2 regions of the Enterobacter sp. ECC-219 genome follow, and region 1 is predicted to be linked to the other one. Evidence: predicted binding sites of a transcription regulator. Region 1 holds the regulator's gene; the other holds the start of a gene.
The links. The regulator Fur, encoded in region 1, represses iron uptake genes when iron is present. The targets are predictions, from matches to a motif close to ATAATAATGAGAACNACTATCAA.

Region 1 (4,428 bases):
ACTGGCGGTATTTATTACTGGCAGCGTGAACGTGACCGTAAAGATGTCACAGAAGATAAATACAAAACCAACCTCTCTCACTCCACCTGGAACGCCAACCTGGACTTCCAGTCAGGCTATGCCGCTGATATGTTCGGTCTGGATATTGCCGCATTTACCGCAATCGAAATGGCGGAAAACGGCGACAGCGGCCACCCGAACGAAATTGCCTTCTCCTCCAGCAATAAAGCCTATGACGAAGACTGGTCCGGAGATAAAAGCGGTATCAGCCTTTATAAGGCTGCAGCGAAATTTAAATACGGCCCGGTCTGGGCGCGCGGGGGGTATATTCAGCCAACCGGCCAGACGCTGTTAGCGCCGCACTGGAGCTTTATGCCTGGTACCTATCAGGGTGCAGAAGCCGGGGCTAACTTTGACTACGGTGACGCAGGTGCGTTGAGCTTCTCCTATATGTGGACCAACGAGTACAAAGCACCGTGGCACATCGAAATGGATAAGTTCTACCAGAACGATAAGAAAACCAAAGTCGATTACCTCCACTCGCTGGGCGCGAAGTACGACTTTAAAAACGATCTGGTTCTGGAAGCCGCATTTGGTCAGGCGGAAGGCTATATCGATCAGTATTTTGCTAAAGCCAGCTACAAATTTGATATCGCCGGTAGCCCGCTGAGCACCAGCTACCAGTTCTACGGTACGCGCGATAAGGTCAGCGATGGCAGCGTAAATGACATTTATAACGGCACCGCGTGGCTTCAGGCGCTGACCTTCGGCTACAAAGTCGGTCAGGTTGATTTGCGTCTGGAAGGGACATGGGTGAAGGCGGAAGGGCAGCAGGGCTACTTCCTGCAGCGTATGACCCCGACCTATGCATCATCCAACGGTCGTCTGGATATCTGGTGGGATAACCGCTCCGACTTCAACGCCGACGGCGAGAAAGCGGTCTTCTTCGGCGCCATGTATGACCTGAAAAACTGGAACCTGCCTGGCTGGGCGGTGGGGGCTTCTTACGCATACGCCTGGGACGCAAAACCAGCAGACATGGCGACGCCGGATGCCTACTACGATCCAAACTATCGCCTGAAAGAGTCCTCCTACAGCCTGGATGCTATCTATACCCTGCAGGATGGCCGCGCGAAAGGCACGATGTTCAAGCTGCACTTCACCCAGTATGACAACCACTCCGATATTCCAAGCTATGCGGGCGGTTACGGCAACATCTTCCAGGATGAACGTGACGTCAAATTCATGGTTATCGCCCCATTCACCATCTTCTGATGAGCACACCGGCGGGCTGAATCCCGCCGGTCTGGAGACTTCACATGATGAAAAAAATCGTAATCGTCGCGTTGCTGGCATCAGGGCTGGTGGCGTGCGTTCAGACTCAGGCGCCGAAAGAGGATTCCCGTCTGAAGGAGGCGTATAGCGCCTGTATTAATACTGCGGAAGCCTCGCCGGAGAAAATCGAAGCCTGTCAGAGCGTGCTGAATGTGTTGAAGAAAGAGAAAGCGCATGAGCAGTTCGCGACGCAGGAGAACGTTCGGGTGATGGATTATCAGGCCTGTATTCAGGCGCGTAAAACCGGTAACGATCAGGAAGTGGCGAAGCGTTGCGATAAGATCTGGAACGAGATACGCAATAACAATAAATAAGTTGCTTTACGCCCGGTGGCACTTTGCTTACCGGGCTTTTTTGACGCAAAAAAAAGCCAACCTTGCGGCTGGCTCAGAGTATGAACGCTAACTTATTTTGTGTCGTGAGCGTGTTCATTCTCGCGGCAATCCCCTTCAGCGCAGTGACCGTAAAGGTACAGGCTGTGGTTGGTCAGGCGAATGCCGTGACGAGCTGCGATTTCACGCTGACGCGCTTCGATGGAATCATCGCTAAATTCAATGACCTTGCCGCAATCGAGGCAGATCAGGTGATCGTGGTGATGCTGCTGGGTCAGTTCGAATACAGATTTACCGCCTTCGAAATTATGACGGGTAACAATGCCCGCGTCATCAAACTGGTTCAGCACGCGATAAACGGTGGCCAGCCCAATCTCTTCACCCATGTCGATAAGACGTTTATAAAGGTCTTCCGCACTGACATGGTGATTGTCTGGACCCTGAAGCACTTCGAGGATTTTTAATCGAGGAAGCGTTACTTTCAGGCCAGCCTTCTTTAATGCGGTATTGTTGTCAGTCATGCGGAATCTGTCCTGTTGCTAAACGATTCACTTCTGAAGGAAGTGACAGAAAATGCACCTGGGTTAATGCGTCTCATTATAGAACTGCCATGCCTAAATGAAAACTGCAAGTCTCAGGCAAAGTATGCTTATAAAAACGTGGTATCACCAACAAACTTGCTCAATGGAAACCACATTTTGCCAGGGAGACATTGTACAGGTCTGGGCGAAAAAGTTAAAAGTTTGTAGCAATTAATTTAATCGGTTTTACCTGGAAAACGGGCGCAACCTGCGTTGCGCCGTAGAAAAAATCAGGCGTTGAGAATATCGTCCAGGTGGAGTTCTTCACGGATCTGCTTAACCCACTTCTCTACACGCTCTGCCGTAAGCTCAGGCTGACGGTCTTCGTCAATGGCCAGACCCACAAAATGATCGTCATCGGCCAGGCCTTTAGAGGCTTCGAAGTGGTAACCGGCAGTCGGCCAGTGACCAACAATAACCGCGCCATTCGGCTCAATGATGTCGCGAATCGTCCCCAGCGCGTCACAGAAGTACTCGGCATAGTCTTCCTGATCGCCACAGCCAAACAGTGCGACCAGCTTCCCGTTGAAGTCCACCTCTTCCAGCGTCGGGAAGAAATCGTCCCAGTCGCACTGGGCTTCACCGTAGTACCAGGTTGGAATACCCAGCAGCAGAATGTCATAGCCCTCGAGATCTTCTTTGCTGCTCTTGGCGATGTCATGCACATCAGCAACGTCTTTACCGAGCTGTTTCTGAATGTTTTTTGCGATATTTTCGGTATTGCCGGTATCACTGCCGAAGAAAATGCCGATGATTGCCATGAGTAAAATAACCTCTTGAAACTTAATGGTATGGTGGCGCAATTCGGCCACGGATAAGGGCAATAATAGCAGAACTGGCAACCCTGCGGAAACCGCTATCGCGCAGGACTGCACTCTGTGCTACATGAAAAGGGCGATAAAGGGGTTTTTCAGACTTATGCCTGGCTGCGAAGCGTCTCAAGCTGAGCGATGAGCATCTCTTCAATAAGCTCGCTGCGGCTGATATTACGCGCCTCGGCCAGCTCGTTAAGCGCATCGACAGCGTCAGCGTTGAGCTTCAGTTCGACACGCTTAAGCCCACGATTTTTATCGCGTTTAAGCTGATTGCGTTTATTGATACGCAGCTGTTCATCGCGCGAAAGCGGATTCGTTTTCGGTCGTCCCGGTCGACGCTCATTCGCGAACAGATCTAGTGTCGTACGGTCCGTTTGTTCTTTGGCCATGATTCTGAGACTTCGGGGGAAACACGCCGCCCTGCTAAAGCCCGGGCGATAAGCGCGCCATCATACATCACCAAAAACGGCACGCCAACGACTGGAAGCCTGTCATCTTCCAGTCGCTCTCTTTTTAATCAATTTGCAGTATCAGCGAGATAGCGGCGGATAGCGCGCAGTACAGCGTCAGGTTTTTCGGCGTGAACCCAGTGCCCGGCCCCGGCAATCACGTGGGCGCGCGCCTGCGGGAACTGTGCCAGCAGCGTGTCGCGGTAAGCGTCGGTAATATAAGGAGAGTGGCCGCCGCGAATAAAGAGAGCAGGGTGCGGCCAGGTGGGGACGGTTTCCCAGCCCACGATGTTGTTGTACTGGTCCCACAGCACCGGCACGTTAAAACGCCATTGCCCGTCAACAAATGACTTCAAAAGGAACTGCACCACGCCTTCTTCATCAAGATGTTCACGCATAACCGTTGCCGCCTGCTGACGTGTGGAAACGCCAGCTGCCGTTACAGCATTAATTGCTGCGAAAATCTCATCATGACGTCGAACGTCGTAGTCCACAGGGGCAACATCAATGACCACAAGCCCGGAAATGCGTTCTGGCGCCAGCGCGGTGAGCGCCATAACCGCTTTACCGCCCATTGAATGCCCGATGAAGGTCACCTTCTGCAGATTGTGCGCATCAAGCGTATCCAGCAGATCCTGCGCCATTGCCGCATAGGTCATTTCGTCTGAGCGGCCGGAAAGCCCGTGATTGCGCATATCAACCTGTAGAATATCGTGATCGGTGACCAAATCGCGGGCCAGCACGCCCAGGTTATCCAGGCTGCCAAAAAGTCCATGAACCAGCACGATGGGGGAATTATTGTTCGGCGATTGTGCAGTTTGCGCTCGGGTATTCAATTTCATGGCAAAGTTCTTTTTTTACGTATGTCAGGTTAGGGTATCATGTTGACCATTCTGCCGCCCGGCTGCAAGGTTCC
Region 2 (4,428 bases), 690 kb from region 1:
ACCGCAGTCATATCTGCGAAGACGTTCCAGTGAAAGCGCTGGAAACAATGGTCGCTGCTGCAAATAGTAAAAACCGGCAATCCAATGTCACGGGGATCTTGCTGTTTAACGGCACACATTTTTTCCAGTTGCTTGAGGGGCCAGCGGATCATGTTTCTGCTATTTATGAGCAGATCTGCAACGACACCCGCCACCATAACGTGGTAGAGCTGATGCGGGATCACGGGCCTGTCCGGCGTTTTGGCAAGGTGGGCATGGAGCTTTTTGATTTACGCCAGTTCGACAGGGATGAGGTGCTGCAGCAGGTGCTCAACAGAGGCACGACGCGCTACCAGCTGACGTATAATGACCGCCCGCTGCAGTTTTTTCGGACCTTTGTTGAGGCCACAGAAAAAGCGAACTATTTTGAACTGCCTCCTGCAGATTCATGGGATTTTGTTCCTGAAGACACGCACTTATCTGCACAACCTGAGGTGGTCGCGAAAGGGGCGGATTGTAGCTTTGCCTTTCAACCGATAGTCGATCCGTTTATGCAGCGGGTCGTCTCCTGGGAGGCGCTTCTCCGCACCCCGTCCGGCGACTCGCCGGGGGTCTACTTCGCCAACCGCTCGCGCGAGGACGTGTATACCTCTGATTTGCAAAGCAAGCAGGTAGCGCTCTCAATGGCCAGCGCGCTGGGGTTACAGGACCAGACGTTGTCTCTTAACCTGCTGCCTATGACGCTGGTCAATCTCCCCAACGCCGTGGACTTTCTGCTTACCGCCATCGAAGCAAATGGTTTTGTGCCCGAGCAAATTATGGTCGAGTTCACCGAGAGCGAAGCCATTTCCCGTTTCGATGAGTTCACAGACTCGGTCAGGCAGTTAAAAAGTGCGGGGATCAGCGTAACGATCGATCACTTTGGTGCCGGTTTTGCCGGGCTACAGCTGCTGGCCCAGTTCCAGCCGGACAGAATTAAGATTAATCGTGATCTGGTAGCGAACGTGCACAAAAGTGGTCCGCGTCAGGCTATTATTCAGGCGATTATCAAATGCTGTTCTTCGCTGGAAATTCAGTTCTGCGCGGTCGGCGTGGAGAAGGCGGAAGAGTGGATGTGGTTGGAGTCTGCGGGGATTTCGCAGTTCCAGGGACATCTTTTTGCCAGCCCCCGGCACGGCGGTATTCCGGCCATTGCATGGCCAGAGAAAAAATTCGACTTTTGATAAAGCCGGGCGCAATTGAGTCGGTCTGGCTGTACGAATGGCAAATTTTGTACAACAATGTATTAACAGGTGGATGGTGGAATGCCCCATTCACCTGGGCAAAATACGGTCTTAGTTATACAAATGGTTTGTACAATCTGATAAGGTTGGTGCAGTTAGGTATGGAAGTTCTGAGCGTGAGGGAGTTAATGGCCTATTACAGTATCGGCGAAGTAGCCGAACGATGCGGTATCAACCCCGTTACGCTGCGTGCCTGGCAGCGCCGTTATGGATTGTTGAAGCCGCAGCGCAGCGAAGGGGGTCATCGTCAGTTCGACGATGAAGATATCCTGCGTATCGAAGAGATCAAGCGCCTGATGAAAAGCGGCGTTTCGGTCGGAAAAGTCAAAGCCCTGCTGGAAAACAAAGAAGTTCTGACCCAGGGTAACTGGGCCTCGTTCCAGGAAGAGATGATGACCGTTCTGCGCTACGCCAGCCCGGCAAAGCTGCGTGCCAAAATCGGCGAATTTCGCCGCGACCACGCGATGGATGCGCTGATCGATAACATCATTTCCCCCGTCCGCCAGCGAATGAATCAGGATCAAAATACCGTACGCCACATGGCGAGCATGCTTGACGGTGTTCTGATTGAATTCGCGATTGCAAGCCTGGCGGAGTCGCGCAAGAAAGCGGGTAACGATGCGTTGCTTATCGGCTGGGAATGCGATGACCGGACCCACCTGTGGCTGGAAGCCGCGCGCTTATCGCACAAGGGCTGGCACATTGATGTTCTGGCCGAGCCGATTGATTCCCCGCGTCCTGAGCTCTTCCCGGGGCAAAAAATCTTCGTCTGGACGGGAAAAGCGCCAACACTGCGTCAGCAGGAACAGCTCGATCACTGGCGTGAACAGGGTTTTACCGTTTCATTTCATCACTCATAATCAGAGGCCTTGAGGGCCTTTTTTTGTTTTGGTCCCTTCCTGAACAAAAGCTATCTCAAAAATAGGCATTTCCGATGCATATTTTACTTTTCCTTTCGTCGCTGTTTCCTCCGTTCAATAATCCATTAATTTTCAAAGTATTGAACAATTAAATCCATCCCGCCCGCATCTCCTGACAGGGTCTATGCTTAATAAAAGTAGACAAAAAGGGCGGTTTAGCCGAATGCCCCTGCTGACAGAGGGTTGAAGTGATAATCGTTATCACTAACATGGTGTTATGCCCTGATGGCTAATCAGATGAGGTGGACCTATGGAACTGCATTCAGAAACCTTCAATCCTGCCGATTTTGCCTGGCGTGGTTTAACGCTCACGCCTGCGGCGGCAGCGCATATCCACGAGCTGGTGGCGAAAAAGCCCGAGATCCTCGGCGTACGCTTAGGCGTTAAGCAGACCGGCTGCGCGGGCTTTGGCTACGTGCTGGATACTGTCACCGCACCGGAAAAAGATGACCTGGTGTTTGAAACCGATGGCGCAAAGCTGTACGTCGCGCTTCAGGCTATGCCGTTTATCGACGGTACAGAGGTGGACTACGTACGGGAAGGTTTAAACCAGTTATTCAAATTTCATAACCCGAAAGCCCAGAACGAATGCGGCTGCGGTGAAAGCTTTGGGGTATAGGCGGTACTATGTCTCGTAATACTGAAGCAACGAGTGATGTAAACACCTGGAGCGGCGGACACCTCAACTATAAAGAGGGTTTTTTCACGCAGCTGCAGACCGACGAGCTGGCGAAAGGGATTAATGAAGATGTCGTGCGCGCCATCTCGGCCAAACGTAACGAGCCCGAGTGGATGCTCGAATTTCGCCTGAGCGCTTTCCGCGCCTGGCTGGAGATGGAAGAGCCGCACTGGCTGAAAGCCCATTACGACAAACTGAACTATCAGGATTACAGCTACTACTCCGCGCCCTCCTGCGGCAGCTGTGACGATACCTGCGCTTCGCAGCCCGGCGCGGTACAGCAGACCGGTGCCGAGAACAGCTTCCTGAGTAAAGAGGTGGAAGAGGCCTTTAATCAGCTTGGCGTCCCGGTTCGCGAGGGCAAAGAGGTGGCGGTGGACGCCATTTTCGACTCCGTCTCGGTGGCGACCACCTATCGCGAAAAGCTGGCCGAGCAGGGGATTATTTTCTGCTCCTTTGGCGAAGCGATTCATGACCATCCCGAGCTGGTGAAGAAGTACATCGGCACCGTGGTACCGAGTAACGATAACTTCTTCGCCGCGCTAAATGCCGCGGTAGCCTCTGACGGCACCTTTATCTACGTGCCGAAAGGCGTGCGCTGTCCGATGGAGCTCTCCACCTATTTCCGCATTAACGCCGAAAAAACCGGCCAGTTCGAACGCACCATTCTGGTTGCGGACGAAGGCAGCTACGTCAGCTATATCGAAGGGTGTTCTGCACCGGTGCGCGACAGCTATCAGCTGCACGCTGCGGTGGTCGAGGTCATCATTCATAAAGACGCGGAGGTGAAATACTCCACGGTGCAGAACTGGTTCCCCGGCGACGGCAACACCGGCGGTATCCTGAACTTCGTCACCAAGCGCGCGCTGTGCGAAGGTGAAAACAGCAAAATGTCCTGGACGCAGTCGGAAACCGGCTCTGCTATTACCTGGAAGTACCCGAGCTGCATCCTGCGTGGGGATAACTCCATTGGTGAGTTTTACTCGGTGGCGCTCACCAGCGGGCATCAGCAGGCCGATACCGGCACCAAGATGATCCACATCGGTAAAAACACGAAATCTACCATCATTTCGAAAGGGATCTCTGCCGGGCATTCCCAGAACAGCTATCGCGGGCTGGTGAAAATCATGCCGACGGCCACCAACGCGCGTAACTTCACCCAGTGTGACTCAATGCTGATTGGCGCAGACTGCGGGGCGCATACCTTCCCTTACGTTGAGTGTCGTAACAACACGGCCCAGCTGGAGCACGAGGCGACCACGTCGCGCATTGGGGAAGATCAGCTCTTCTACTGTCTGCAGCGCGGCATCAGCGAAGAAGATGCCATTTCGATGATTGTGAACGGCTTCTGTAAGGACGTGTTCTCTGAACTGCCGCTGGAATTTGCCGTTGAAGCACAAAAACTCCTCGCCATTAGTCTTGAACACAGCGTCGGTTAAGGAAAGCACATGTTAAGCATTAAAGATTTACAGGTTAGCGTGGAAGAGAAAGACATCCTGCGCGGTCTCAATTTTGACGTCAAGCCGGGTGAAGTTCACGCCATTATGGGGCCGAACGGCTCCGGGAA

Region 2: sufA (Fe-S cluster assembly scaffold SufA) is a predicted target of Fur. The motif match lies at 2,371-2,393, and genes of this name have one in related genera.

What each region holds. Positions count from the first base shown of each region.
Region 1 covers NZ_CP143680.1:2,043,123-2,047,550, forward strand. Annotated here, with positions in the region: gene chiP (chitoporin) at 1-1,275, shown strand, start outside; gene chiQ (ChiQ/YbfN family lipoprotein) at 1,323-1,649, shown strand; gene fur (ferric iron uptake transcriptional regulator) at 1,742-2,188, opposite strand; gene fldA (flavodoxin FldA) at 2,479-3,009, opposite strand; gene ybfE (LexA regulated protein) at 3,165-3,452, opposite strand; gene ybfF (esterase) at 3,581-4,354, opposite strand.
Region 2 covers NZ_CP143680.1:2,735,236-2,739,663, forward strand. Annotated here, with positions in the region: gene V1603_RS12985 (diguanylate phosphodiesterase) at 1-1,202, shown strand, start outside; gene V1603_RS12990 (MerR family transcriptional regulator) at 1,391-2,122, shown strand; gene sufA (Fe-S cluster assembly scaffold SufA) at 2,433-2,801, shown strand; gene sufB (Fe-S cluster assembly protein SufB) at 2,810-4,300, shown strand; gene sufC (Fe-S cluster assembly ATPase SufC) at 4,310-4,428, shown strand, end outside.